DNA from 3 places in the Arthrobacter sp. JUb119 genome. Region 1 is predicted to be linked to each of the others. Evidence: riboswitches for the same ligand, from Rfam matches in the RefSeq annotation. Region 1 holds a riboswitch; each other region holds the start of a gene.
What was found. A riboswitch is a leader RNA that binds a small molecule or an ion and turns the genes downstream of it on or off. The one in region 1 is predicted to bind S-adenosylmethionine.
Positions count from the first base shown of each region.

Region 2: it holds a riboswitch for S-adenosylmethionine, as region 1 does, so the genes downstream of both, M2368_RS06700 (O-acetylhomoserine aminocarboxypropyltransferase/cysteine synthase family protein) here and M2368_RS11950 (acyl-CoA dehydrogenase family protein) in region 1, are expected to answer to the same signal.
Region 3: it holds a riboswitch for S-adenosylmethionine, as region 1 does, so the genes downstream of both, M2368_RS13435 (acyl-CoA dehydrogenase family protein) here and M2368_RS11950 (acyl-CoA dehydrogenase family protein) in region 1, are expected to answer to the same signal.

Region 1 covers NZ_JANUFE010000004.1:95,197-104,746, reverse strand. The annotation lists gene M2368_RS11955 (LLM class flavin-dependent oxidoreductase) at 1-156, opposite strand, end outside; gene M2368_RS11950 (acyl-CoA dehydrogenase family protein) at 214-1,545, opposite strand; SAM riboswitch class I at 1,561-1,652, opposite strand; SAM riboswitch class I at 1,920-2,021, shown strand; gene M2368_RS11945 (ABC transporter ATP-binding protein) at 2,027-2,848, shown strand; gene M2368_RS11940 (aliphatic sulfonate ABC transporter substrate-binding protein) at 2,934-3,956, shown strand; gene M2368_RS11935 (ABC transporter permease) at 4,026-4,790, shown strand; gene acs (acetate--CoA ligase) at 4,867-6,828, shown strand; gene M2368_RS11925 (BCCT family transporter) at 6,909-8,780, opposite strand; gene M2368_RS11920 (Fur family transcriptional regulator) at 9,445-9,550, shown strand, end outside.
Region 2 covers NZ_JANUFE010000002.1:139,806-149,355, reverse strand. The annotation lists gene M2368_RS06710 (AraC family transcriptional regulator) at 1-340, opposite strand, end outside; gene M2368_RS06705 (cystathionine gamma-synthase) at 412-1,632, opposite strand; gene M2368_RS06700 (O-acetylhomoserine aminocarboxypropyltransferase/cysteine synthase family protein) at 1,629-2,942, opposite strand; SAM riboswitch class I at 3,027-3,117, opposite strand; gene M2368_RS06695 (LysR family transcriptional regulator) at 3,347-4,288, opposite strand; gene M2368_RS06690 (DUF1852 domain-containing protein) at 4,411-5,403, shown strand; gene M2368_RS06685 (methionine synthase) at 5,422-6,462, shown strand; gene M2368_RS06680 (class I SAM-dependent DNA methyltransferase) at 7,192-9,550, opposite strand, start outside.
Region 3 covers NZ_JANUFE010000005.1:41,115-50,664, forward strand. The annotation lists gene M2368_RS13395 (hypothetical protein) at 1-194, shown strand, start outside; gene M2368_RS13400 (DUF202 domain-containing protein) at 364-690, opposite strand; gene M2368_RS13405 (YidH family protein) at 690-1,073, opposite strand; gene M2368_RS13410 (MBL fold metallo-hydrolase) at 1,223-2,269, shown strand; gene M2368_RS13415 (MFS transporter) at 2,338-3,615, shown strand; gene M2368_RS13420 (LysR substrate-binding domain-containing protein) at 3,661-4,578, opposite strand; gene M2368_RS13425 (hypothetical protein) at 4,610-4,897, opposite strand; gene M2368_RS13430 (acyl-CoA dehydrogenase family protein) at 5,004-6,233, opposite strand; gene M2368_RS13435 (acyl-CoA dehydrogenase family protein) at 6,262-7,488, opposite strand; SAM riboswitch class I at 7,539-7,629, opposite strand; gene M2368_RS13440 (SdpI family protein) at 7,904-8,278, shown strand; gene M2368_RS13445 (GntP family permease) at 8,354-9,550, opposite strand, start outside.

The sequences.
Region 1 (9,550 bases):
CCCCTTTTCCAGCACCTTGGCCAGGTGCGTCCAGTAGCCCAGGGTGTTGTAGGTCGAGGCCTTGTCCTGCGGATGGCGCCACAGGCCCGGCGACTGGTGCACCACGCAGTTCATGTCGAATGCGTTGAATAGGATCTCGCGCTTGTTCTCGCTCATGGCTTTGCCCCCATAGGTCGGTAATCGTGGAAAGTTGCTGGTTTGCGTCGCAGGCCCTCAAGCCCGCTGGGTTGAATCTTCGCCGGTGACGGACAGCCGCTGCGGCTGGACCCCGTTGATCTCGTAGTCCCCGACGATGCGCGCCTTGTAGATCGCCGGGTTATGGGTGGCGATGGTGCGCGCATTGCGCCAGTGCCGGTCCAGGTTGCAGCCGCTTCTGGTGGACGAGGCTCCCAGTCCGTCGAAGAGCTTGCTGGTCACGCCGATGGCCAGTGGCTGCACCACGGTTTGCGCGCGGTTGGCGGCCAGCTCGCATACGGCGTAGCGTTCCTCGTCGTTCAGTCCCGGATCGCCCAGGGCCGCCTCGACTTCGAGTACCGCGCCGATCACCACGGAGTCGGCAGCGAAGGACTCCGCGGAAACTTCGCCCACCAGCTGGAGGACCTGGGGTTCCTGGTATACCGGCACCCCGGTTCCGGTGGTGAAGATGCGGGTGCGCGCCTGCACCGCGTGACGCAGGTCGTTCAATGCGGCGCGGGCGATGCCCGCCTGCACGGCCATGAGAACCAGCTGGAAGATCGCCGCTTCGGAGTCATTGGTCTGCTGCGGCATGAAGCAATCCACCGGGACCTGGTGGAATTCGGTGGTGCCGGTTCCGGTGAGGCCCTGGCCGAACCCATCCCAGTCGTCGAGGATCTTGACGCCGCTGCGCTGGGTGGAGACCACGGCGATCTGGCGGCCGGCGAGCTCCGGGTGGGCCACGGCAACGGTGGTCCAGTCGGCAAAAATGGTGCCGGTGCAGTAGTACTTTTCACCGTCGATCACCCAGCGCCCGTCCACGGTGCTGGCCTTGGTGTTCAAGGTGCCCAGGGCGTTGCCACCGCGTTCGGTGTAGGCGTTGCCGATAATCTGCCCAGCAGCGATGCGAGCGACCCACTTCTTGCGCAGCTCTTCGTCCTCCAGCGCCAAGACGTTCTCGACGAATGCGATATGCGCACGCCACAGCTGGCCTACGTGGGAGTCCGCCTCGGACAGCTCGATGAGCAGACGGAAGACATCCACCAGCCGTGCGCCGTAGCCCCCGTCGGCAACGGAAAGGCGCAGCGCACCGAAACGCTCGCGATTCAGCAGGCCTACCTGCTCGAAAGGAAGCACGCGGTTCAAGTCGCGGTCCTTGGCTGTCGCGGCGATCTGCGCAAAAACGGGACGGAAAATTTCGGCCAGCCGGTCGTATTGCTCATCCGCACTTGGTCCGGGGGTGATTTTCAGCAATTGCCTGGTCGGCAGCTGTTCTTCAAACTTGTCCAGGTCCATTGTGGTGGCCTGCGAAGGGTCACTGAGCTGGTTGAAGTCCAGTCCGAGGGCATTGTGCGATTCACCAATAGGCATCAGGGTTCTCAATTCTTTCCATCGGTCCTGGCGGTAGCACCGTCCCGCTATTGGGGTGGTTGCTGCGGCGTCGTGGAGCCAGATCTCTCAGCCGCTCTGGATGGGTCGTAATTCATTTGTAACGGTAATAAACCGGCGTTTCCAACCCGCGAAGTCACATTTCGTCCCAGTGCCGGCAGTGCCCATCTTCAAATTTCACAGCCTAATCCGCGTCCTGCCGAAGATGAGTTGCAAAGTTTTGCTTAATGTCGAGCAAACCGGCCTGCAATAAAATAAATAACGAAATTTCTGGGCAATGTGACGTAGTTGTCGAAGATTTTTTCATATTACGCAAGATTTGCGTTCAAATCGTTCGACTCGTTGTAATGGACACGTAACCATCCCGAGCGGCCGAGAGATCTGGCTCCACGACGCCGCAGCAACCACCTTTGGAGTTTTGCTCTGCAGGCCGGTGCTACCGCCAGGAACGATGGAGATGAACATGACTCTTTCCTTTGCAGCGCCCGAGGCAGCTCCCGTTGCCTCAGCTTCAAGCGCCCTGGACGTGCAGTTCAGCAACGTGTCGCGAACCTTCACCACCAAGATGGAAAGCCGCACCGTTCTGACCGATATCAACCTGCAAATTCCAGCAGGTCAAGTCGTGGCCATTCTTGGAGCCAGCGGTTGCGGAAAATCCACGCTGCTGCGTTCAGTATCGGGCTTGGACCACCCCACCACCGGCACCATCCGCACCGGCACCCGCGAGGTCACCGGCATCAACGAGTTATGCGCCGTTGCCTTCCAGGAGCCCCGGCTGCTGCCATGGCGCTCGGTTCGCCAGAACATTGCACTGGGCCTGGCACCGGAAACCGATAAGCGCGCCGGCAACTCGCTGATCGATGAGTTGATCGAGCTGACCGGTCTGAGCCATGCAGCCAGCTTGCGCCCACGCGAGATCTCCGGAGGCATGGCGCAACGGGTTTCGCTGGCTCGCGCGCTGGCTCGGCGCCCGGGTGTATTGCTTCTTGATGAACCCTTCGGCGCCCTCGATGCGCTGACACGCTTGAAGATGCAGGATCTGCTGCTCTCGATTCACGCATCGTTCCCCACCACTGTTCTCATGGTGACCCATGATGTGGACGAGGCGTTGACTTTGGCTGACCGCGTGATTGTTCTGGGGCGAGGCGCTGGGCATAGTGCAGCGGGCGTCATCGAGGATCTGTCCATCTCAGCTGTGCATCCACGCCGGCATACCGATGAAAAGTTCGTTGCAGATCGCCTGCACCTATTGCGCCTGCTCGGCGTCGACCCAACCAACCATTAGTCCCGGCCACGCCGTGGGTCCCGAACCATTCGTCCCCTTTGCCTTTTCACCTACACCGCTTGCACGCACAATTCTAGGATTCTCCATGCTTTTGAACCGTCTCACCCGCCGCACTGCATTGTCCGCCGCCGCCTTGATCGTTGGCGCAGTTGCCCTGACCGGCTGTGCTGGCGAAAACGCTACAGCCTCCTCGGATGGTCAGACCCTGTCCATCGACTTTGCCACTTACAACCCGCTGAGCCTGGTACTCAAGGAAAAGGGATGGTTGGAAGCAGCCGCCAAGGAGCAGGGCGTAAATGTCGAATGGATCCAGTCCGCTGGTTCCAACAAGGCCAATGAAGCTCTTCGCGCCGACGCAATCGATGTTGGTTCCACAGCCGGTTCCGCTGCGCTCCTGAACCGTTCGAACGGTGCACCCATCAAGACCATCGCACTGTATTCGCAGCCGGAATGGGCGGCCCTGGTAGTGGATAAGGACTCGAAAATCGAGTCCGTTGAAGATCTCGCTGGCAAGACCGTGGCCGCTACAAAGGGCACCGACCCATACTTCTTCCTGCTGCAGGCGCTGGAATCCGCGGGCTTGAGTGAAGCTGACATCAAGCTGCAGAACCTCCAGCATGCCGATGGACGTACCGCCCTGGCCAACGGCTCGGTTGATGCCTGGAGCGGTTTGGATCCGATCATGGCCGCTGCCGAAAAAGACGGCGCGCAACTGGTTTACCGGAACTTGGATTTCAACACCTACGGTGCGCTGAACGCTCGCGAAGACTTCATTGAGCAGAGCCCCGAACTCGCCCAGCTCGTTGTCGATGCCTACGAAAAGGCTCGTGGCTGGGCAGCTGACAATCCCGAGGAAACCGCAGAAATCCTGGCCGACGTAGCAGGGCTCGAACCAGGAGTTGCTGCCACCGTCATTGAGGAACGCTCCAATCTGGACGTTCCGGCAGTTCCCGACGCCAAATTCACTGGAGTCCTGAGCAAGATTGCTCCCACGCTGGTCGCTAGCGGCGATGTCTCGGAGCAGGAATCCGTTGATGAAGCTCTGGAAACCCTCATCGATGACCAGTTTGCCGTCAAGGCAGACGCAACAAAGATCTCCGGAGAGTAACCAGCCATGAGTCCCTCTAACGTGGCTGGAACCCGCGGAAGCCAAACACCTGCCAAGCAGAAGGCCAGCATGGCCGCAACGATCCTGCGTGCCCCGAAATGGCTGCTTGCGCTGGTCTTGCCGCTGACCACCCTGGCTGTGTGGCAATTTGTCACCGTTACCGGAATCGTTGCTCCGTGGACACTGCCAACTCCGGGTTCAGTGGTTTCTGCTGCCATTGAGCTCTTCCAGGATGGCGAACTCGGAAAGCACATCGGCATCTCCACTCAGCGTGTTCTTCTCGGTTTCGCCTTCGGATCATTGCTGGGCTTGGCGCTGGGTGCGCTTGTCGGACTGTCCAAATTGGCAGATGCATTTCTGGGACTGAGCATCAGCGCCCTGCGTGCAGTCCCTTCCTTGGCTTGGGTTCCGCTGCTGGTGCTCTGGATGAAAATGGGTGAAGATTCCAAGGTCACACTCGTGATCATTGGTGCCTTCTTCCCGGTCTTTACCACCGTCGCCTTGGCGTTGCGCCATGTCGATGCCCACCTGGTCGAAGCAGCCCGCTCCTTCGGGTTGAAGGGATTGAAGCTGCTGCGCACCGTCCAGCTGCCCGCAGTGGTCCCTTCGATCTTCTCCGGCCTGCGTTTGGCACTAGCCCAAGCTTGGCTCTTCCTGGTCGCAGCCGAACTCCTCGGCGCGTCAATGGGCCTTGGCTTCTTGCTCACCGACTCGCAGAACAACGGCCGATTGGACCGCCTGATCATGACCATCGTGCTGCTGGCCGTCTTTGGAAAGATCACCGATGCCCTGCTGTCGATAGCAGAACGCTGGGCTATCAAGCGCTGGACCTGAAACCGGACCCGCTAATACCCGCTAGTACCCGCTAGTACCCGCTGACAAAGCTACCCCTCACCAAAGAAAGTTTGCGATGACCACCGAATTGGCAACAACCTCAACTCAAGTTTCAGAGGCAGCACGCCAGGAATTCTGGGACGAAGCGGCGAACCTCTTGGATTGGGACATCCCGTGGCACACCACCAGCCGCATCATTCCGGCCGATCCGGATGCCAAGCGCGGACCGGAAATTTCTTGGTACCTCGGCGGCAAGCTGAACGCCGCAGTGAACTGCGCCGACCGCCATGTAGCTGCGGGACGCGGGCAGAAGGTCGCACTGTATTTCGAAGGCGAGCCCGGAGACCGGGTAGCCGTCACCTACAAGAATTTGCAGGAGCGGGTCTCCCAGGCAGCCAACGCCTTGGAATCCCTGGGTGTGGTGAAGGGCGACCGCGTGGTCATTTACCTGCCGGTGCTCATTGAAACAATTGTCATCACCTTGGCTTGCGCCCGCATCGGCGCCATCCACTCGCTGGTCTTCGGCGGGTTCTCCGCCGAAGCGCTGAGGTTCCGCGTGGAGGACACCAAGGCAAAGGTCCTGGTCACCACCGACGGCCAGTTCCGCCGCGGCACTTCGGTTCCGGTCAAAGGCAACGCCGATGCGGCCGTTGCCGGCGAGAACGAAATCGAAAAGGTCCTGGTTATCCGCCGCACCGGCGACGAAATCCCGTGGACCGAAGGCCGCGACATCTGGTGGCATGAGGTGGTTGATACCCAGTCCACCGAGCACCACGCGCAGGCATTCGATGCGGAAACACCGCTGTTCATCATGTACACCTCGGGAACCACCGGCCAGCCGAAGGGCTTGGTGCACACCACCGGCGGGTACCTGACGCAGGCGGCCACCAGCTACAACCTGCTGTTCGCCAACCCGGACGAATCCCAGCGCGCCAAGGACGTGCACTGGTGCACCGCCGACCTCGCCTGGGTCACCGCGCATACCTACGAGATCTACGGCCCGTTGGCCAATGGCGTCACCCAGGTAATCTACGAGGGCGTCCCCAACGCCCCGCACCCGGGCCGCCACTTCGAGGTCATTGAACGCTACAAGGTCACCAGCTACTACACCGCTCCCACATTGGTCCGCTCGTTGATGGGCTGGTTCCCGGACGGCATCCCCGCTCAATACGATCTGTCCTCGGTGAAGATCGGCGGCACTGTGGGTGAAGCCGTCAATCCCGAGGCATGGAAATGGTTCCGCCAGCAGATCGGCCGGGACAGCGAAGCAGGACTGCCGATGGTTGACACCTGGTGGCAGTCCGAATCCGGCGCGACCGTGCTTTCCCCCCTGCCGACCGATGGACATTTCAAGCCAGGCTGCGCCGCACGCGCGCTGCCGGGCATCTCGGTGGACATTGTTGACGATGGCGGCCTGAGCGTGCCGGCCAACCAGCAGGGCAATATTGTCATCACGCGCACTGGCCCGTCGATGGCCCGTACCGTATGGGGCAACCCGACGCGCTACTACACCAGCTACTGGGAACAATACGTAGAGCAGGGCTGGTTCTTGGCTGGCGACGGTGCCCGCTTCGATGAGGACGGCGATATCTACATCCTGGGCCGCACCGACGACGTGATCAATATTTCCGGCCATCGGCTTTCCACCATTGAAATCGAATCGGCATTGGTCACCCACCCCGGCGTGGTGGAAGCCGGCGTCTGCCCCACCCCGGATTCCAAGACCGGACACGCTGCAACTGCCTTCGTGGTACCGCTGGACAAGACCCTGGTTGCCGAGTCGCCTGACGAGCAGCTCGTTGCACGGCAGGCCGAATTCATTGCTGAACTCCGCAATACCGTCGCGGTGCAGATCGGCCCGATTGCCAAGCCGCGGGAAATCGTCTTGGTTCCAGATGTGCCCAAGACCCGTTCGGGCAAGATCATGCGCCGCCTGCTCACCCAGCTGTTCGAGGGCACCACGCTCGGCGACACAACGAGCCTGCAGAATGAGCCGTGCATTCCGGAGATCAACGCGATCTGCCGCGCGCGCGGCTAATCGCTGCTCCCAGGCCCCTTGGGGTTAAACAAATGAAGCTTCTTCCCCGGCGGGGGAAGAAGCTTCATTTGATTTGCCGGTTAGGAATCCCCGGTCGTTGGCTTCTGGCTCTGGCCATCGGCCGCAGTGTTCTTGCCGTCCTGCACCGGGTCAGCGGCGGCTTCGGTGGCGAAGAGCTTCCCTTCGGAGGCCTTGCCCTCGGCACTGACCAAAGGAATTTCGGTGGTCATCAAGCTGAACTGGCTGCCCTCATGGCGGTCAACCGCTTGGCCCACGGACTGCTCCAGGACCTTTCGAGCCACCTTGCCGCGAAGCACCAGCGGATCCTTGCTCAGGTCCTTCCACAACGCCACGCAGAGCAGGAGCATCACAATCACGAATGGCAGCGCCGAAACAATGGTGATGTTCTTCAGCCCGGTCAATGCCTCCGCCGGATGATCGCCGCCAGCCAGCAGCATCACCGCGGCCACAGCGCCGGTGGCCACGCCCCAGAAGATCACGGCCTTCTTGGATGGCTCTTCAGCGCCGCGTTCGCTGAGCGCACCCATCACGATCGAGGCCGAGTCTGCGCCGGTCACGAAGAAGATTGCAATCAGCAGCACGGTGACGACCATCAGCACGGTAGCCATCCAGCCCGACAGCGGGAGGCGCCCAAGCATGTCGAAGAGGATCAAATCGAAGTCGATATCTGGTACGCCGTCAACAATGCTGGCCAGCTTTTCCCCGGTTTCCCCGGAGCGTTCAGCGCGTTCCTGAATACCGATTGCGCCACCGCCGAAGATTGCAAACCAAATCAGGGTGACACTGGATGGAACGAGCAGCACGCCGGTGACGAACTGGCGAATAGTGCGGCCACGGGAAATGCGGGCGATGAACAAGCCTACGAATGGGCTCCAAGAGATCCACCATGCCCAGTAGAAGACAGTCCACGAGGACAGCCAATCAGACATTGCGCCATCGCCGGCAGCCGTACGCGAAGCCATCTCCGGCAAGTCGCCGATGAAAGCGCCAATGGCATTGGGAATGACGTTCAGGATGAACAGAGTTGGGCCGCCAATGAAAACGATCAATGCGATGATCAATGCCAATACCATGTTGGTGTTGGACAACCACTGGATACCTCGCTCGATGCCGGAAACGGCAGAAGCGACAAACAATGCCGTCAGAATGCCAATGATGATAACCAGAACGCCGGAGCCGACCTTCTCCATCATCCCGGTGGCCTGGATGCCGCCGCCAATCTGCAATGCGCCCAGACCCAGCGAACAAGCCGAGCCGAAGAGGGTGGCGATGATGGCCAGGATATTGATGGTGCGCCCGCCCCAACCATGGATGGCGCGGTCGCCGAAGATCGAGCTGAACATGGCTGAGAAAAGCTGGGGGCGTCCCAGCCGGAAGCTGCCGTAAGCCATGCCCAAACCAACGATGGCGTACATGGCCCATGGGAATAGGGTCCAGTGGAAGAGCGTGGTGCCCATGGCGGTGCTCAGGGCATCACTGGTGGAACCTTCCACCGTTCCCGGAGGAGGCGACATGTAGAAGTACAGCGGCTCGCCTACGCCGTAGAAGACCAAGCCGATGCCCATGCCGGTTGCGAACATCATCGAGATCCACGAGACCGTGGAGAACTTTGGCGTCTCGCCGTCCTTGCCCAGCGGGATGCGTCCGAAGTTCTTGGCCGCTACGACGATGGCGAAGACCGCGAAAACCGCGGCAGCGATGACAAAAAGCCAGCCAGTGTTGGTGATAACCCAATCAAGGGCCGCACTGGAGGCCTTGCCCAGCCCTTCCGGGGTAGCGAAACCCCAAATGATAAATGCCAGCGCTAGAACGCCGGCAATTCCGAATACCCAGTAATCCGTACCGGAAAGTGAGTACTTCTTAGGTCGTCTGTGACGAACTGAATGCAGTTCCTCGACGAGGTCTACGATTGATTGATCCGTCTGCTTCATTGCGTTCTTCCTTCACTGGTGAGATCCCGCGGAGAAGATCCGGGCGGAATCTGCCGAGCCATCGCCTCTCGAGTAAACGATCGCCATGCAGTGTGATTGATTGCGAATTGCTTTTCGGGTGTCGGTCCGTTGTGTCTAAATCTAGCGTTGGAGCAGCCTGAAAGAAACAGCTATTCTCCGCTGATATCCCGCGAATTATTTCTGCGAGTTGACCCGATTTAGCACGAATTTGACACGATAAATCCCAAAATGGGCCTTTTCCAGCATGGTCGACATCTCATCAAGGGTCAAATCTGTTCCTTGATTTCTCGCCATTTTCGGACCTCCGCCGCCCCAGGATCACGTTGTTTACGCTGGCATCACCATCTATGTGAGCTTCCTCGCCCCATGGAGTTTTCCACTCCTTGCCCCCGCGAAATCATCAAATGACCGGAAATATTCTTGGAGTCAAAATCGCTCATTATTGCCTTTCCTATTCCTGGTGAAATCTCTATGATTCCGCAATTTTTCTCCCCGGAAGCACGTCATGCCTGAACATGTCGGTTACGGAATACTTACTAATGAGCCATTGATCCAACCAGCGAACCGGGGTCCACCAACTTTTAACGTGAAATACACTGAAACTTATCTTGACTGATTCAAAATAAGCAGGCATGCTGGGTACATGACATCACAGGCAGGGATCGAGCAGGTGCTGAAGGCGGCATCGATGCGGGTCACGCAACCGCGCGTTGCGGTACTTTCCGCCGTCGCAGCGCACCCGCACGCGG
Region 2 (9,550 bases), on a different contig from region 1:
TGATGATTGGTTGGCTTCGAAGGGGGCCACCATTCTCGCGGACATCGGCCACGGACGCGCCATGCACCGCTCGGAAGGCCCGGCCGAATGCTTCGGCCGAACCATAGCCGTAACGGATCGCGATGCTCAGCAGGTCCTGACCGGCAAGCAGATCCGCGGCGGCCTGGGTCATGCGGCGCCGGCGGATGTACTCGGAGACCGGCATGCCGGACAGCGAGGAGAACATCCGCCGCGCATGGTATTCGGTGCTGCCTTCGGTGCGCAGCAGGTCAGCGAGGTTGATCTCGGCGCGTAGCTGAGCCTCGATTTGCTCGATGAGCCGATTGAGAATTCCGATCATGATTCCACCCTTCCCCAACTACTATTCTTCAGGGTAGGGGCACGCCGCCCGATAATCGCGGTTCGATGCGATCAGGCGTTTTCCAGAGTCTTTTCACATACCCGGGCGACGACCGGTTTGGACGCCGCGCGGGCCGCGGCCAGGCCGCGTTCCAGATCGGCAATCAGGTCGTCGGCTTCCTCGATGCCCACCGAGAGGCGGACCAGATTGGCCGGGATTTCCAGCGGGGTGCCGATCAGCGAAGCATGGGTCATTTCGCGCGGATAGCAGACCAGGGATTCCACCCCGCCCAGGGAGACCGAGAGCTGGAAGTACTCCATGGATTGGGCGAAGGCGCGGGCGGCGGCTTCATCGGAGAGCTGCAATGAGAGGATCCCGCCAAAGCCGCGGCCGGCCGCGGACTGGGACTTGGCCAGCTCGTGGCCCGGGTGGCGTTCCAGCCCCGGGTAGTAGACGCGGGTGACCTCGGGCTGGTCATCGAGCCAGCGGGCCAGGGTGCTGGCGGTAGCCCCGTGGCGTTCCATGCGCAGGCCCAGGGTCTTCAGCCCGCGGGCGGCCAGGTAGGAATCCTGCGGACCGGAGACCGCGCCCCCGGCAAACTGCTGGTAGCCCACGGCTTCGGCCAGGCTCTGCCCGCGGTGCAGGTGGTCGGCCACGATGACGGCCCCGCCGAGCACATCGGAGTGCCCGCCGATGTACTTGGTGGTGGAATGGACCACCGCGTGAGCACCGAAATCCAGCGGCCGCTGCAGGTAAGGAGTGGCGAAGGTATTGTCCACCACCAGCAGGGCGCCGTGTTCGCGGGCGATGGCCGCCCAGCCGGCCAGGTCGGCGATGCCCAGCAGCGGGTTGGACGGGGTTTCCACCCAGAGCAGCGCGGTGTTCGGGCGCATCGCGGCGCGCACCGCGTCCAGGTTGGTGATGTCCACCGCCGAGGAGGTGATCCCCCATTTGCCGTGCAGCTTGGAGATCAGCCGGTTGGTGCCGCCGTAGCCATCGGCACCCAGCACGATGTGATCGCCTGGCGCCAGCACTGCGCGCAGCAGCGCGTCTTCGGCCGCGATCCCCGAGGCGAAGGAGAAGCCGGCGGCGCCGCCTTCCAGCGCGGTGAGCTGGGATTCGAACCCGTTGCGGGTCGGGTTGGAGCCGCGCGAGTATTCGTGCCCGGCGCGCAGCACGTTGATGCCGTCCTGGATGAAGGTGCTGGTCTGGTAGATCGGCGGGATCACCGCACCGGTGTGCGGATCCTTGTACTGGCCGGCGTGCACGGCGAGGGTGTTGAAGCCGCTCATGCGAAACTCACTTCCTTGGTGCCGGCGGTGGCCTGGGTTGCGGCCAGTGCGTGATCCAGCGATTGGGTGATATCTGCGAGCAGGTCGGCGGGGTCTTCCAATCCCACCGACAGGCGCAGGGTGGAGGTGTTCAGGCCCGCGGCGGCCAGCTGCTGCTCCGAGAGCCGGCAGTGCGTCATGGTGGCCGGGTGGGAGACCATGGTGCGGGTGTCCCCCACATTCGCGGCCAGGGAAATCAGCGCCAGCCCGTCGATCACCGGGGAAACCAGCGACGGGTGGGCCAGCTCGATGGCCAGCACGCAGCCGGTGCCCTTGGGCGTGAGCGTCCGCGCCAGCTCGTGGCTGGGGTGGCTGGGCAGGGACGGGTGGTGGATGGCCGCGATGCCCGGGTGGGAAGCCAGAGTGCCGATCAGCGTGGTGACGCTGCGCTGCACGTGGGTGGCGCGCACCGGCAGGGTCTCGATGCCGGCCAGAATGCCCTGGGCGCTGGCCGGGGCGAGGGTCGGGCCCAGATCGTGCAGGAACTTGGAACGCACCAGCATCGCGTAGGCGGCCGGTCCGTGGCGCTCAAGCAGCGAGGTGTTGTTCAGCCGCACCCGCGGAGCGGCGATCTGCGGCCAGCGTAGCGGATCGGAGAAGTCGAATTTCCCCGAGTCCACCACCACGCCGCCGAGCACCGAGCCGTGTCCGGCCAGGCCCTTGGTGGCCGAGTGCACCACGATGTCCGCACCGATTTCCAGTGGCCGAATATTCAGCGGCGTGGCCAGGGTGTTGTCGACCACCACCGGGATGTTGTGCTCGTGGGCAACGGCCGCAATGGCGGGCAGATCGGCCACGGTGCACAGCGGGTTGGAGACGGACTCCAGGAAGAACGCGCGGGTGTCCGACTCAATGGCAGCGGCCCAGGCGGACGGATCGGCCTGGTCGACAAAGCTGATGCGGATGCCGAAGTCGGCGAAGGTGTCGGTGAACAGGTCCACGGTGCCGCCGTAGAGCGAGGAAGAGGCCACAATGTGCTTGGGGCCCTGGGTCAGGGCCAGCAGGGACAGGGCCACGGCGGCCTGCCCGGTGGCGGTGGCCACCGCGTGGGCCCCGCCTTCCAGGGCGGCCACGCGCTGTTCGAGGATGGACACGGTGGGGTTGCCGGTGCGCGAGTAGGTGAAGCCGGCCTGGCGCAGCGCGAACTTCTCGATCGCTTCGGCGTGCGATGCGAATTGGTAGGCTGCGGAATTGTGCAGCGGCGGCAGCATCGGGCGGAAGTCTCCGCTCGGGCGGTACCCTGCGTGCACCGCGTCGGTTTCCTGGCTCATGGCTCCTCCTCGATTCTCTGCGAGGGAGTGCACCGATTGGCATCGTGCGGCGGCACGAAGCTACGCAAAAACGCGTTCGGAACTGCTCCATCGTTCCTGGCGGTAGCACCTTTCGGTTTCCCGATGGTTGCTGCGGCGTCTCCGAGCCAGATCTCTCAGCCGCTCTTGATGGGTTGTTCTTCCATGGTTGGCTATCCGCCGCAACCGGTGCAAGCGGTATCCGGCGCCCGGCTTCATACAAGGCCGCTGCGCTTCATATGTCGTCGCCTTGTCATGATGACGCGGGGGCCTGAACCCTTTTGTGAAGCGAGCTTTTGAGCGGAATCGGCGTGATGCAGGGGTTTTTCTGGAAGTTTGTGACGATGCGCCGGTGCTCCATGACCGGCGGTTACGCTGCTGGCGGCTCAGCCGAGCACTTCTACCCCGAAGCTGGCGACCACCGTTCGCACTTCTTGCAGGTAGCGCTGGGCCTGGTCGGTGAGCGGGATGGCGGCGTGGTCAATCCAGCCGATCTCGATACGCTCCTCGATGGCCAGCGGGATGGCAACGATGGAGGGATCCAGCTCGTCACTGATGATGCCGGTGGAGATCGTGTACCCGCCCAAGCCGATCATGAGGTTGAAGATGGTGGCGCGGTCCGAGACCTGGATTTCGCGTTGGCTGGAGCGCGTGGAGAGCACCTCTTCGGCGAAGTAGAAGGAATTATTCGCGCCCTGGTCGAAGGTCAGCCGGGGCAGGTCTTCGAGGTCTTCGAGCGTGACCTGGGTTCGGGTGGCCAGCGGGTTGCTGCGCGATACGAAGATGTGCGGGTCGGCGAGGAACAGCGGGTGGAAAACCAGCCGGGACTCGCGCAGCAGCTTGTCGATGACCTTCCGGTTGAAGTCGTTGCGGTAGAGGATTCCGATGTCGCTGCGCAGCGTGCGCACGTCCTCGATGATCTCTTCGGTGCGGGTCTCACGCAGCGAAAACTGGTACTCCTCGGCGCCGCTGGCCTGGACCATCCGGACAAAGGCATCCACCGAAAAGGAGTAGTGCTGAGTGGAGACGCCCAGCAGTCGCCGGGCTGAGGGACGGCCGAGGTAGCGATGCTCAAGAAGCTCCACTTGTTCCAAGACTTGCCGGGCATAGCCGAGGAATTCTGCGCCTTCGGCGGTGAGCGTGACTCCCCTGGCTGAGCGCATCAGCAAGGTGCGCCCGACCCGTGATTCAAGCTCCTTCATCGCCGCGGACATGCTAGGCTGTGCGACGTAAATCAGGTCGGCGGCAGCCGAGATCGACCCCTCGGAGGCCACCGCCACAAAATAGCGAAGCTGCTGCAGTGTCAGACCGTTCGTTCCCTGAACCATAGGTCGAGTCTATATGAATCCATAGTTATATCGAGTTACCTGATATCAAGAATCGCCCTGCATGATTGACGCAACGACTTTCCCTCGGCCTGCCCAGGCCTCCCAAATACAGATTGGCCATCATGGCAGACGCATTAAATTTCAGCATTAGCACCACAAGATTCGACGAGAATTACTCCCCTTCAGCGAATTCTCGAACCACGACAAACTTCGCTAATTTGGCGCGCGGAGAACGCCGCGAAGAGAACCTGCGCAATGCCCTGACGATGATCAACCGCCGCTTCAATTCACTAGCTCACTGGGACAATCCCCAAGGTGACCGCTATGCGCTGGAATTGGAAATCATTTCAGCAAATGTGCATTTTTCTGCCGATAATACCGATCAGGAATTTCCACTTTTAGAAGTGCTTGAAACCACGATCGTGGATAAACTCCTAGGCACTCGAACCCAGGGAATAGTCGGCAATAATTTCTCTTCTTATGTCCGCGATTACGACTTCAGCGTGGTGCTCCCGGCATCGTGCAATGGCAGCGGAGCTCCGGTGCTTCCAGAAGATTTTGGTGATCTCCACGGACAGCTCTTCCAACATTTTTTGATTTCACAGGCATACCGTGAGCGTTTTGCCCAGCTGCCGGTGGTTTGCATTAGCGTCTCGACTTCCAAGACCTATTTCCGCACCGGCAACAGCCACCCCGTACTCGGTTTGGAATACCAGCAGGACGAAAATTCATTGACCGACGCGTACTTCGGAAAAATGGGTTTGAGCGTCCGCTACTTCATGCCACCAGGCGCTGTTGCCCCGCTGGCGTTCTACTTCCGCGGCGACCTACTCAACGATTACACGAATCTGCAGTTGATCAGCCTCATCAGCACGATGGAAACGTTCCAGAAGATTTATCGCCCGGAAATCTATAACGCCAATTCGGCCGCTCCTTCTGTGTACCACCCGAGCCTGGGCGCCGAAGACTTCTCCCCCACTCGCGTCTTTTATGACCGCGAAGAACGAACTCAGTTGGGCAAGATCCAAGGCAAGTTCACCGAAGAGCATTTCATCATCCCGAATCGCCAACTGCTAGATCAGTGGTCTTCCTCCTACCCGACTCCAGTCGCCTAAGATTCCGAAAGATAACTCATGACTTCCCCGCTTATCCCCACATCAATTGTCGGCAGCCTGCCCAAGCCTTCATGGCTTGCCGAACCTGAAAAGCTTTGGTCCCCATGGAAGCTTGAAGGCGAGCAATTGCGCGAAGGCAAGCAGGACGCCATGCGCGCTGCGGTCCTCGAGCAGGACCAGCGCGGCATCGACATCATTTCTGATGGCGAGCAGTCCCGCCAGCACTTTGTCACCACGTTCATTGAGCACCTGAGCGGCGTCGACTTCGAGAAGCGCGAGACCGTGCGCATCCGCAACCGCTATGACGCCAGTGTTCCCACCGTGGCTGGTGCCGTCGAGCGCGAAAAGCCGGTATTCGTTGAGGACGCGAAGTTCCTGCGCACGCTGACCGACCGGCAGATCAAGTGGACCCTGCCTGGCCCGATGACCATGGTTGATACCTTGTACGATGCGCACTACCGCAGCCGGGAGAAGCTGGCGTGGGAATTCGCTACCATCCTGAACCAGGAAGCCCGCCAGCTTGAAGCCGCCGGAGTGGATGTTATCCAGTTTGACGAGCCTGCCTTCAACGTCTTCTTCGACGAGGTCGCAGACTGGGGCATTGCGGCCCTGGAGCGCGCCTGCGAGGGGCTCAAAGCCGAGACCGTAGTTCACATCTGCTTTGGCTATGGCATCAAGGCGAACAATGATTGGAAAGCCACTCTCGGCGCACAGTGGCGCCACTACGAGAAGTCCTTCCCGCTATTGCAGGCTTCCTCCATCGATACCGTTTCGCTGGAATCCCACCACTCGAATGTCCCGCTGGAGGTCGTCGAATTGGTCCGCGGCAAGCGAGTGATGCTTGGAGCCATCGACGTGGCCAATGACGCTGTGGAAACTCCCGAGGAAGTGGCGCAGACCCTGCGCAACGCACTCGAATATGTCGATGCCGACAAGCTGATTGCAAGCACCAACTGCGGCATGGCCCCGTTCCGCCGCGATGTGGCCCTGGCTAAGCTCAGTGCGCTGAGCGCTGGCGCTGGCATCCTGCGCGAGGAGCTTGTTGGTGCCCGCGCCTGAAGTGACGGGATCTTCGACGCCTTCGTTGCTGCTAGCCTTCTCCGTCCCGGCTCTGCGCTCGACCTCCGGGGCGATGGTCTAGGCAGCAACGGTGGTCGTTCGTTTCTTGGATACCCATGACGTCGTAGTGGCGAAGCCCGGGACGATTCAAGTAGCTGGACATGGACGTTGATTTCCTACATCTCACAAAGGGCCTTGACGAGATTGGTGACGCGCACTCCAATCGCATCCTGCCTCAGAGCCGATGCAACGCTGTTGGTAGTTGTGTACAAAGTATTGGACATTCGCTGTCTATGATGTCCCGAGATTTCACACCCGATTCGTGGAATCGCGGTACCAGACACGTGGACGCGTAGTTTCAATTAGGGGGGATTTAACAGAGACCGGCGAGCTCACTAAATTGCATGTGAACCAAAACGATTAATGACCGCTAAATAAAACCCATAAAGGAGAAAATGCCAGCAAAGAAGAGCCCACCGCAACGAAGACGTGCTCGATCAGAGATCACGGTGACACTGTCACTGCCTGCGCCGCAGGTGCGAATCCTGACGGTCGCAGCTCAAGCTTTGGCATCTCCCTGGACGAAATAGTCACCCACCTGCTTACCTTCGGGATGCGCACTCGAAAGTACAAGGAGCTGTACAAGGAGTACCAGTCGCCATAGACGCCAAAGGAAGATGAGAGCGACAAATAAGGATCAGCTCGACGGCATTGATACTTGGATGCAGGCTACTTAGAATCAATCATCTCCGTGTATCGACTAAAGAGCAGCTCTTGCTTCTCGCCTTCATCATGTAAGACTTTACGTAAGCTAAATAGTTTAAAAACAGACTGGTCAAGCTCTCTATGAGCCTTCAATAGATCCTGACGCATTGCCAGCGGATTATACATTTCGGCAAGCGACCTACCAGGCTGTGCCTCACGAGCTTCCTGGACCTTCGCTGCCGCGTCCGTCACACTCTTGCGTGCGTGCTCACTGAACGACTCTGGCAATGGGAAAGTATTCCACACAAGGGTGTTTGAAAAGCGCAAGTCATCACGTATTCGACCACCGACCATTCGTTGCCACGACATGAACAGCGACGATGAAAAGATACCGAAAAGGAACCCATCTTCATCAGCAGCCATGAAGTTCGCGTCCGACTGAATCACTTCAGGGCCAAAATAGGCTGCAGTGCAGTACAAGCGTCCAGCTGAGTAATGCCGAGGAATTGCCAAGTATTCAGAGTCAGGTTGACGGTTTTCGTCAAATAGGTGCGGGGTATTTGCTTTTGCGCGAGTGTTCGCTTTGGAACTGCCCAAGCGCATCTGCCGTACCCCTTCTATTCTTTCACGAAGCAAAGCCGACTTCTGAACGTCGGACGGTTCAAGATCCACCATCCACAAGCACCACCGAGGCTTATCATTGATAAGCTCTTTAGCCCCGGGGAAACGTCGCAGGTATTTAGCCGCGTTCGAGTCGGCCACGAACTGCGGATACACTTCCGCTTTTACAATCAAATTTCCGCCGTCCGTGGGCTGATTGCCTTTGGTCACGATGGGCATTTGTGGGTTAACTGGTTTAGTTGAACTTGTTACATACAGCTCCCGGCCCTCTACCAAATAAGGAGAGATAGACTTAACTTCCCTCTGCCGAGGTGCTTCTCGTCCTCCGGCACCGTATTCGAATAGTTGCCTTTTTCCTGACTCCCTAGTGAAACCTGTGATGGAAACATGTACGCCGGCCTTTCCGGTTGCTTCAGTTTTCCAATTGAAACCACGATGGGCGAAGCCAATATGCCAGCTAGCGTCGTAGATCGGCTTAAAAAGCGCCTGAACGGGCTCGCCTTGGCAAATGGAAGACGTAGACACAAACGCCCACCGACCTTCATGCTTGCCAAAGTAATCAACTGCCTTCACGAACCAGCCTGTAACCAGATCCAGATAACCGTGGTATCTACTCTTACCCCATGCAACTTTGAGGTCTTCGGTTTGTTCCTCAGTAACTTTGCCCTGTCCACTGAATGGCGGGTTGCCAACGATGACAACGCTATCGGACGCGGGTAGAACCCGTTCCCAATCGGTCCGCAAAGCGTTAGCCACAACAATTTTCGCTGAAACCCGCAAGGGCAACCGGTTCGGAGCCTCAGCGAGTACTTCAAGCATCCGCCGGTTCGCCTGATGATCAGTGATAAAAAGAGCCACCTCAGCAATACGAGCAGGCCACTCCTCGATTTCGATGCCATGGAATTGCTCCAGTGAAACCTTCAACCCGGCGGACTCATCCACCAGCATCACTTGGCTGCTACCTTCAAGATTTTGCAAGCGATCCATGATCTGCAGCTCAATTTCTCGGAGCTCACGGTAAGTGATAATCAAGAAATTACCGCAACCACAGGCTGGATCCAGGAAGCGCATACCCGCGATTTTGTCCCACAAACGGTTGAGCTTCAAACGACTGTACTCGGCTTCTTTCAGCTCCTTTTTCAAACCGTCCAAGAACAATGGTCCCAGCGTTCGTAGGATATTCTCCTCGCTCGTATAGTGCTCCCCGAGCTCACGGCGCAGCTCTTTAGATTTCACCGCCTGAAACATTGACCCAAAAATTGCAGGGCTAATTGTCCCCCATTCGAAATCGGTTGCAGCGAGTATTGCATCCCTCATCGCCCGATCAAAGTTAACCAGCGGAACTTGCTCAGAGAAAACGGATCCATTCACATAAGGAAGTTGCAGCATAAGTTCGTCTGTGCGCTCGCTACGCCTCGACTCATGCGTGTCGAGTACTTGGAAGATCTGCCCCATCAGTCCACCGAGGTCGCTGCCATCCTCAGCAGAGCGATCCCGAATAATTTGAGCAAAAAGCCCGCGCTCCATCAATCCGGTATCTTCAGCAAAAAGTAGGAAAAGCATGCGTGCCAGAATGACCGACGTCTGATGATCAGAAAGATTATCGTGCGCTAAAGCGTCATAAAGCTCCGCCATGCGTTTCACGGCTTTTTTGTTGGCGGTACCGGCGTCTGTAACAGCTGACGGTCGACGCGTATACCCGGCCATCCACATGAATAGACCGATGCGCTGCGGTAGCTGCTTGAGCGTGAATTTTGTGACG
Region 3 (9,550 bases), on a different contig from region 1:
GTGACGGATTGGCAGCATTAATTGCCCGGGAGCTGGCTCTCGCCGGAAAGAAGTTCGAGGCTGATAGGGACGAAAGAAATTCCCAGTTCCACAAGGATATCGATGCGGAGTCACAGCGTTATGCAGCGGTGCAAAAGCTCGCGGAATCGGTAGCATTCAGCTCCGCGGAGATTCTCGAGCTCCATGGGCCCTGACCCTTCGGTAAATCCGGGTCCCAGCACCGGTACAGCTAGAGCGCCTGGACTGGCTGCACCGGCCCGGGCATTCGCAATAGGGCCGGAACAGCACTCGCGCCGCGCCTGCAACTCCTCTGGCCGCTACTGCCGCAGCCTCGATAAACCTGCGCCTGGCGAGCACCCGGAACTAGGCGCCGAGCACAAGGATGATCGCGCAAGCGCCTAGAGCCAACAGCACCGCTGTTGTCAGCAGCACGGCGAGAACATCCGCGCTGACGCGTTCAGCCTTCACGCCTTGCGCCATTTTCCGGTACCGGGCACGCTGCGAGAGCAGAATCCCGAATGCCATCGAGGAAGATATCGCAATCAGCAGGATCACGGCCAGGCCATAGTGCGGAAGCCAGCGCAGGAAGACCGCGGAAACCACGAGAAATGAAACCATTGTCCGGTTCCACGCGAAGACGGTGCGCTCTGGCTGCAACCCCGGGTCGCTGATCTCGATGGGCTCTTTCATCACGAGCTGAGGGACCAGAAAATCATGGCGATCGCCGCCAGTGAGGCCACCACGGCACCGAATGCCAGCAGCGGGACAATGGCGGGAATCGGCAACGGCCTGCCGGTGCGCATGCTGCGTTCCACGCGGACCCAGCGCACGGCTGCACCGGCAGCAATCAGGATGCCGACGCCGATCACCAGCACCGCCAGCCAGGTGCGAACTGGCGACGGGAAGGCCTCTGCGGCGAAGGCCTCCAGCGCTGTGCCGCCCGCGAGGAAGGCTAGCGAAGTTCGAATCCAGGCCAAGAAGGTGCGCTCGTTGGCCAGCGTGAAGCGCGGGTCAGGCTCACTGCCCCGTGGCAATATCCAGCGTGAAAGCCGGCTGCGATCTTGCTCGGACATGACCCTCCTTGGTTTGCGTCGATGCTATGAGCATACCCAACCTATTATCGGCTAAACCTATTTAGTTGGTTGATAAAAACAGTTTTACGAATGTGATCCAGCGCATAAGAATTGAATGCAGCACTTGAACCAAAGAAAGGGCGCATTCCATGGCCTCCACCAATCTCAATCCCCACGTCGTTACGCTGGGCACCGCCGGCGGACCCCGCTGGTGGACTGGCGAGAACGCCGGCAAGCGGGCGGGAATTTCCACCGCCGTAGTCGTGGGCGAAAGCGTCTACCTGGTGGATGCCGGAACCGGCGTGGGCAACCAGCTGATGAAAGCCGGCTTCACCCCTGCGAACCTTCGCGGCATCTTCCTCACGCACTTGCACTCCGATCACACCATCGACCTGGCTTCGCTGGCCATCTTCGGAATGTTCACCCTGCCAGCGGGCAAGGCTCCGATTTCCATCATCGGCCCCGGCGACCGCGGCGCCCTGCCACCTGCCTCCCCGCGCGCAGTGACCGCCCCGCAGCCGCTCTACCCGCAGAACCCGACCCCGGGCACCGCCTCGATGTTCGACCACCTGATGCAGGCCTACGCCACGGACCTGAATGACCGCGTGATCGACGCCCTGCGCCCCTCCCCGCTGGACCACTTCATCGCCTCGGACATCGAGATTCCGGCCGGCACCGGGTACCACCCCAACGAGAACCCGACACCGAAGGGCTTCGCGCCGTTCGAGATCTACCGCGACGAGCTGGTCACGGTGACCGCAACACTGGTCAAGCACCCGCCGATCGCTCCGGCCTTCGCCTTCCGCTTCGATACCGCAGAAGGCTCGGTGGCCATTTCCGGAGACACCGCGCCCTGCCAGAACCTGGTGGCCCTGGCGAAGGATACCGACCTGCTGCTTCATGAGGCCATCGACTTCGACTGGGTGCAACGCGCCTACGGTTCGGTTGGCACCTTGGAAGCCCAGGCTTCGATGGACCACCACCGCGCCTCGCACACCTCGCCGGAGCAGGCGATCGAGATCGCGCACCAGGCCGGGGCGAGCACCCTGGCCCTGCACCATCTGGTCCCCGGAACTACGCCTTTGCAGGTCTGGGAAGCCCACGCCGCGAAATTCTCCGGCAACTACCTAGTGCCCAACGATCTGGACACGATATCCTTTTCCCGCGTCAACAGTGAAATGGCGGCAGTACGATGAGCAGCACCCTGAATAATGGCAACGGCGTGGAGGCACAAGCGTTGGTTCCCTCGCTGAAATCCCCGCAGATGCGCCGGATCCTGGCTTCCAGCTTCATCGGCAGCGCAATCGAATTCTACGATTTCATCCTCTACGCCACGGCGGCCTCGTTGGTCTTCAACAAGGTCTTCTTCGTGGGCCTGACCCCGGGCGTAGCCATCTTCGCTTCCTTTGCCACCTTGGCCGTGGGCTATCTGGCCCGCCCGCTGGGCGGCATCGTGTTCGGCCACTTCGGCGACAAGATCGGCCGCAAGGGCGTGCTGATCACCTCGATGGCGATGATGGGCGGTGCCTCGACACTGATCGGCCTGCTTCCTCCCACCGCGCAGATCGGCATGCTGGCCCCGATCGCGCTGATCATCTTGCGCATCGTCCAGGGCCTGGCCGTGGGCGGCGAATGGGGCGGGGCCATGCTGATGGCACTGGAGCACGCGCCGAAGGAGCGCCGCGGCTTCGCGGCGAGCTTCGCGAACATGGGCGGCCCGGCCGGCGCCGTGATGGCCACGTTGGCAGTCTCGGCCGTCTCGCTCATGCCCAATGAGCAGTTCCTGGCCTGGGGCTGGCGCATTCCGTTCCTGATCAGCATCGCGCTGGTGGGCATCGGGCTGGTCATCCGGCTGAAGGTCACCGAGTCCCCGCTGTTCCTCGCGTTGGAAAACAAGGCAGAAGAGCGCAAGACCCCCTTCATGGAGGTCATCACCAAGTACCCGAAGTCCGTCATCCGCGGAACCCTGGTGGGCATGAGCTCCTACACGGTGCAGGGCCTGATGACCGTCTGGGCCATCTCCTACGTGGTCGAGGAAGTCGGCATGGACCGCACTGCGGTGCTGAACATCAAGGCCATTGGCGCCGCGTTGACCGTGGTGGGCATCTGGGTTTCATCGCGCTATTCAGACAAGCTGGGCCGCCGCCCGGTCATGATGGTCGGCATCCTCGCCGGCGCCGTGGCCGCCTTGCCGATCATGTGGATGCTGGAACTGGGCCAGCTGTGGCTGTTCGCCATTGCGCTGTTCGTGGCCAACGGCATCATCCAGGCCTTCATCTTCGGTCCGTTCGGCGCGTTCACCGCGGAGCTGTTCCCAACCCGCATCCGCTACACCGGCGCTTCGCTGGTCTACCAGCTCTCCTCCACCGTGGGCGCGGGTTTCACCCCGATGATCGTTGCAGGCCTGGTGCTGCTGGGCGGCGGATCGCTGTGGATCGCCGGAGCCGTTTGGGCCGCCGCATTCATCGTCGCCGCCCTGGCCATGCGCGGCATCAAGGAAGGCCGCGACGCCGACCTCGAGGCCGAGGAAATGAGCCACTAGCCTCCCGACTGGCGAAAGCGCGGGGCCGGTTGGAACCTACGGGTTCTAACCGGCCTTGCGCTCTTTCTCGGCTCCGGCTTCCTCGCAGAAATCCAAGAACGCGCGCAGCCGCAAGCTAGGGCGGTCCGAAGCGGTGTAGGCCACGCAGATATCGCTCACGCCAACCTCGCCCTCGATCTCCAATACCGACAGCGGCAAGCCGTCGTAGCTCAGGTTGACCGGCGGGCGCTGCACCAGAACGGTATAGCCCAAACCCCGAGCCACCATCCCGCGCACCGCCTCGAAGCTCTGCGAACTCCACCGCACCTTGGGGTCCAAGCCCGACATGCGAAGATTCACCAGCTGGTTATCGCGCACCGTGGGGATGTCCAGGGAGACGAAGTCGTCGTCGGCCAGTTCGCTCAAGGCGACGGAGGTGCGATCGGCCAGCCGGTGATTGCCTCCCACCAGCACATAGGGCCGGCCCGACATCACCGTACGCGAAGAGACCTGCGGCAGCAGGTGGCGGGTATGGGTGAGCACCGCATCCAGGTGGCCCTTGAGCATGCGCTCCTGCAGGTCGGCCCCGTCCCCCTCCACGAGGGTGACCTGCAAGTCCGGGTGCACATTGGTGAAGCGTTCGCAGATCACCGGGATCCAGAAAGCGGCCAGCGAGGAATAGCAGCCGATCACCAAAGGGCCGGAGAGCTTGGTCTGGCGTTCGACAATCTGGTCCTGCACTTCTTCGGCATGGCGCACCAGGGCCCGCGAGTCCAGCAGGAAGTCGGTGCCGACAGCCGTGAGCACCACGCCGCGGGCACGTCTGCGCACCAGCAGCTGCGAGCCGACGGCGCGTTCCAGCTCGTCCATGGACTGGGACATGGCTGCCTGGGAAATATGGCACTGCTTCGCTGCGGCGGAGATGGAGCCGAGTTCAGCGACGGCGACGAAGTACTGCAGCTGGCGCAGGGTGTAGTTGATCACCCGCCCAGTCTAGCCAGCGGGCAGCGGGCTATTACCGTTCGTAAAGTCGTCCGGTGAGCCTGACCCGCGCCAGATCCTGCTGGCTCACCCTAGTTCTTTCGCCCAACTGGCCGAGGCTGGCGCCGCGTTCCAAGGCCAGCACGATAAGCCGCTCAAGCTGGGCAACACAGCTTTGCAGTTCCGCGGTCACCTCGCCAGTTCCACGGGCTTGCACCTGCAGCCGTGCCAACCGCTGAACAACGGTGTCAAGCGGTGTCCAGTCAAAGTCGAGGACAGGAGGCTTATGCCCGTCCTCGAAAGAAAATTCCCAGCCACTCATGCTGGACATCTTCGCATTCACGACGTTCTGCGGGCAACGCCAGCACCGTTAAATACTGCGAGCCCAGCATCGGCAAAGGATGCTGGACCCGCAAAGACCATGGAGCCTACTTTGATGCACCAATCGCCCACACGCGCGGAAGCTCGGTGCCATTGACCGCCAGGTCGCCAATCAACCGCGCCTTGAACACCCAGGGGTTGTGGTTGCCGGCCGTACGGGCATTGCGCCAGTGCCGGTCCAGATTCTTGGAGATGCTCGTGGCGCTGGCGGCCAGCGCATCAAAAGCGTGGGTAATGGCATTGAGTACCAACGGGGTCAGCACCACCTGCGCCTGGGCGCTGGCCAGCTCTGCGGCGTCGTTCGCTGCTTCGTCCTCTTCCCCGGTCACCTCGCCGGTGTGCAGCGCGAGCGCAGTTTCGTAGGCGCCCTGCAATGCCGTCGAAACGCGTTCCACCGTTGCCGCGGCAGCGAAGGCAGCCGCAGAAACCTCGCCGATCACCTGCAGCAGCTGCGGGTCCTCTGCCGCTACATTGGCCGCGGCATGGCTGAAGGTCCGCTTGCGCGCCTTCAGCTCGGCGGCGAAGTCCCGCTCGGCCGCTTTGGCGGAGCCGGCCAGGACCGCCAGCAGCACCTGCTGGTAGAAGGCGGTCTGGTACTTGAAGCGGGTATCGAAATCGATCAGGTCTTCCTCTGCCACAATCGCGTCGGTGAAGGTAGAGGTGCCGGTACCCGTGGTGCGCTGACCGAAGCCATCCCAGTCATCGGCCAAGTCGACACCGGGCTGGTGGCGGTTGACCGCGGCGATCACCCGCTTTCCGGTGTCGGTGCGCTCTGCGTAGGTGTCCAGCCAGTCGGCGAAGATCGAGCCGGTGGAGTAGTACTTGGTGCCGTTGATCCTGAATCCGCCCTCGCCGTCGGGAGTGACCTTGGTGATCACCTCCCCCACCTTGACGGTACCTACTTCGGTCCAGGAGTTGCCCACCAGTTCCCCAGCCGCGAAGCGGGCAAGCCACTTGTCACGTCCCGGGCCTGGGGCAGCCACCAGCCGGTCTTCGACGAAGGCGAAGTGCGCGCGCAGCGCCTGGGCAATATTGGAATCAGCTGCCGCGAGATCCACGAACAGTTCGAAGAGTTCGGGCAGAGTTGCGCCGGAACCCCCGTGCGATTCTGGAACCCTAACCGCACCGAAGCCGGCAGCAGCCAGGTCCGCGACCGCCTGGTAGGGCAATTCGCCGGTGCGATCGCGTTCGGCCGCGCCCTGCGCGATGCGCGCGAAGAGCGGTGCGAAACGTGCTTTGAGTCCTGCGAGTCGAGTGCCAGTTGCTAATGCAGTCATCGTTCAGTCCAATCCGGGAGAAGTTTTCTTAGGTGTACAGCGAGAGCGGCTGGGACTCTCCGCGCAGGAAGTAAGCACCAACCTCGATCTTCTTGTAGTCCACAGGGTCATGCAGCGAATGGGTGCGCACATTGCGCCAATACAGGTCCAGGCCCACCGAGTTCGCGGTAGAGGATGAGCCGGTGACCTCGAAGATCCGGTTCGCCACGTCCACGCCCACTTCAGTGGAGACCACCTTGGCTTCAGCAATTTCCACGGCCAATGCCGCTCGCTCGGGCTGGGTGACATCCCCGGCCTTGGAGAGAAGGGCATCGAATTTCCGGCCCAGTTTCTCGGTCAGTGCCGCCACTGCTGCGGTGCGGGCTTTGAGCTCCCCGACGGTGCGCTGGAAGATCGGGTCCTGCGAGTAGCTTTCGGCCTGCGAGAACAGCCAGGCGTTTTTGCGGCCCAGCAAGATCTGCTTGCCGCGCGCCAGCGCTCCCTGGGCGATACCCAGGTAGAAGTTGGCGAAGGCCAGCTGGATTCCGGGGGTGAGCAGGGTGGAGACCGGCTCATCGGTGACGAATCCAAGCAAGTCCCCGGCTTCGAGCCGCACGTTGTGGAATTTCAAGGAATTCGAAGCGCTCAGCCGCTGACCCAGGTAGTCCCAGTCGTCGACGATTTCCAGGCCATCGATATCGCGTGGCAGAACGAACGCGAGAATCTGCCCGTCGTATTCCCCGCCCTGGACCAGCGCGTTGATGACGATGACCTCGCCAACACCGGAACCCGTGGAGAACCGCTTGGCCCCATTCAGGCGGTAGCCGTCTCCCTCGGCGCTCAGCGTCAAATCCGGATCAACTGGATTCACCGAATCGCCCCAGAGCCAGCCGCCTTCCACAGTGCGCTGCCACCATGCACCTTGGGCTTCGGCCGGGGCGTAGAAGGCAATGCCCGACTGGTTGATGTAGTGGTAAGCCAGCAACTGCGAGATGGAGCCATCAGCTGCGGCGAGTATGCGGACCGCTTCGAAGGCCGTTTCCCAATGGGCTCCGGCTCCGCCGAATTCTGCAGGTACCAAGAGATTGAGCAACCCGGCTTCGCGTAGCAGCTGCACCTCGGCGAAAGGCTGCTGGTTCTTGCGGTCGCGCTCCAGCGCATCAGTCGCCAGTTGATCAGCCACTTGCTGGGCGACGTCGCGCCAGTGAGCGAGTTCTGCTTGATCGGCAGTGCCGGTGTATGGCACGCGCGGTAATTTGGTATTCAATACAGTCATCTTCGTTCTCCTCTTGAGCTATGGATTCCGAAGGATGCAGAAAATCTGCGGATCCATCGAACCTGGCGTTAGCACTACCTGCGGGATGCAGGCTTGCTGCGGCGTCTTGGAGCCAGGTCTCTCAGCCGCTCTGGATGGGTTGTGCTCTGAGTCAAGCATTGCTGGCAGGTCCTCGGGAAGGGTTCTGTCATACGGAGGAACAGCAGGACAAAATACGTCATCTTCGAGCCTTCGCCCTGCCGGGAAACGGGCAGAAAAGCCGTCATATGACCTTCGCATGACGCAATTGGCATGCCGGAACTGGATCTCAAGAGCTTTTCCGCAGGCATCGATTGGGAACACAGCGTGGATCAGGGAACTTCGATGCGACCGCATAGGATGGCCATTCAAGATCAATCGGCAGAAGAGGCGGCAAGTGGATCCAGCAGGCGTCATTGCCTTCATGTTCGGGTTGCTGAGCATAACGTTGGTGGCAGCGTTCCTAGCACCGATGGCACGGGACCGAAAGCTCGCTCGAAATGCGGCAATCGGCATCAAGACGCGCCACACCTTGGCCAGTGACGAGGCCTGGCTTACCGGGCATCAGCAGGCTGCGCCCCTGATTGCCGTGGCCTCCATGGCCGGCTGGGCGGCGTTGGCCTGCGCAGGAGTTCTTTGCGTGCTGGGCCAGTTCGGTTTCGCCTTCGCCGCGACCGGGGCCGGCTACCTGGCCGCCATCGCGTTGCTGGTGATCTCGACTGCCAAAGCGAATAAGGCCGCGCGGGGCGTCCAGGCGGCTGGGCTCGGCTAACCCGGCACTGCTTAAAGAAACGGATCGCACCATCTGCCGATGGTGCGATTCGTTTCTTTCTTGGAAAGCGCGCTGCTACAGCAGTACGGCTCCGAGAACCAGTACAGTCAGGAATGCCGCGGTGCCCTGGATGGCGGTAGCCACGCTCAGGGTCTTGTACGCGGTAATCACCGGAATGCGGCTGAGCTGCGAGACGACCCAGAAGTAGGAGTCGTTGGCGTGCGAGACAACCATCGCACCGGCGCCAACGGCCAATACGGACAGCACCATGCCCAGCTCCGAATCCAAGCCTAGGGAGCCGAGCATCGGAGCGACCAGCGCGGAAGTGGTCACCATTGAGACGGTGGACGAGCCCTGGGCGGACTTCAGCGCAGCGGCGATCAGGAATGGCACAGCCAAGCCCAAGCCCAGTCCGCTGAGGGAATCCGAAAGAATCGTGGTCAGATCCGAAGCGGCCAGGACTGCGCCGAAGCCAGCGCCGGCACCGGTGATCAGCAAGATCGGAGCGGCGGTGCGTACAGCTTCATGCATCTGCTCATTGAAGACCGCCAGCTTGCTGCCACCGCTCAAAAGAAAAGTCGATGAGATCAAGCCGAAGATCAGCGCAATAACCGGCGTCCCCAGGAAGGAAAGGATTTCCAAGGCAGCGCCTTCGCCAATCGGGTGCGAGGGCAGCTTCGCAATGGATGCGGCACAGATCAGCACCAGCGGAACCAGGATCGGCATGAAGGCCAGCGCCGGGCTGGGCAATTTTCCGAAGCTTGCACGCAGCTGCTCATAGTCGAGTTCGGAGATGTCATTGTGGTCGTCGCTTGGCAACGGGGTCCATTGGGACTTGTTGAAGCGGCTGGCGTAGGCCAAGCCGGCAAGTGCCGAGATGGCCGCAACGGGCAATCCGACAGCGATGATCAAGCCCAGGTTATCGGCAATGCCGATGCTTTCGGCTGCGGCCAGCGGGCCCGGAGTTGGCGGGACCATGGTGTGTGTTGCGTACAGGCCGGTCATCAAGGCGATAGAAGTTGCCAGACCAGAGACGCCGGTACGCAGGGTGATGGCTTTGCGCAGCGAGTTGAGCACCACGTAGCCCGAGTCGCAGAAGACCGGAATGGAAACGATGTAGCCGATAATCGATAGCGTCAGGTTAGGGAACCGAGTACCCAGAACCTTGATCAGCGCATCCGCCATGGAGATCGCGGCGCCGGATTTCTCCAGGATCACCCCGATCATTGTTCCGAACAGAATCACCAGTCCGATATTTCCCATGGTGCTGCC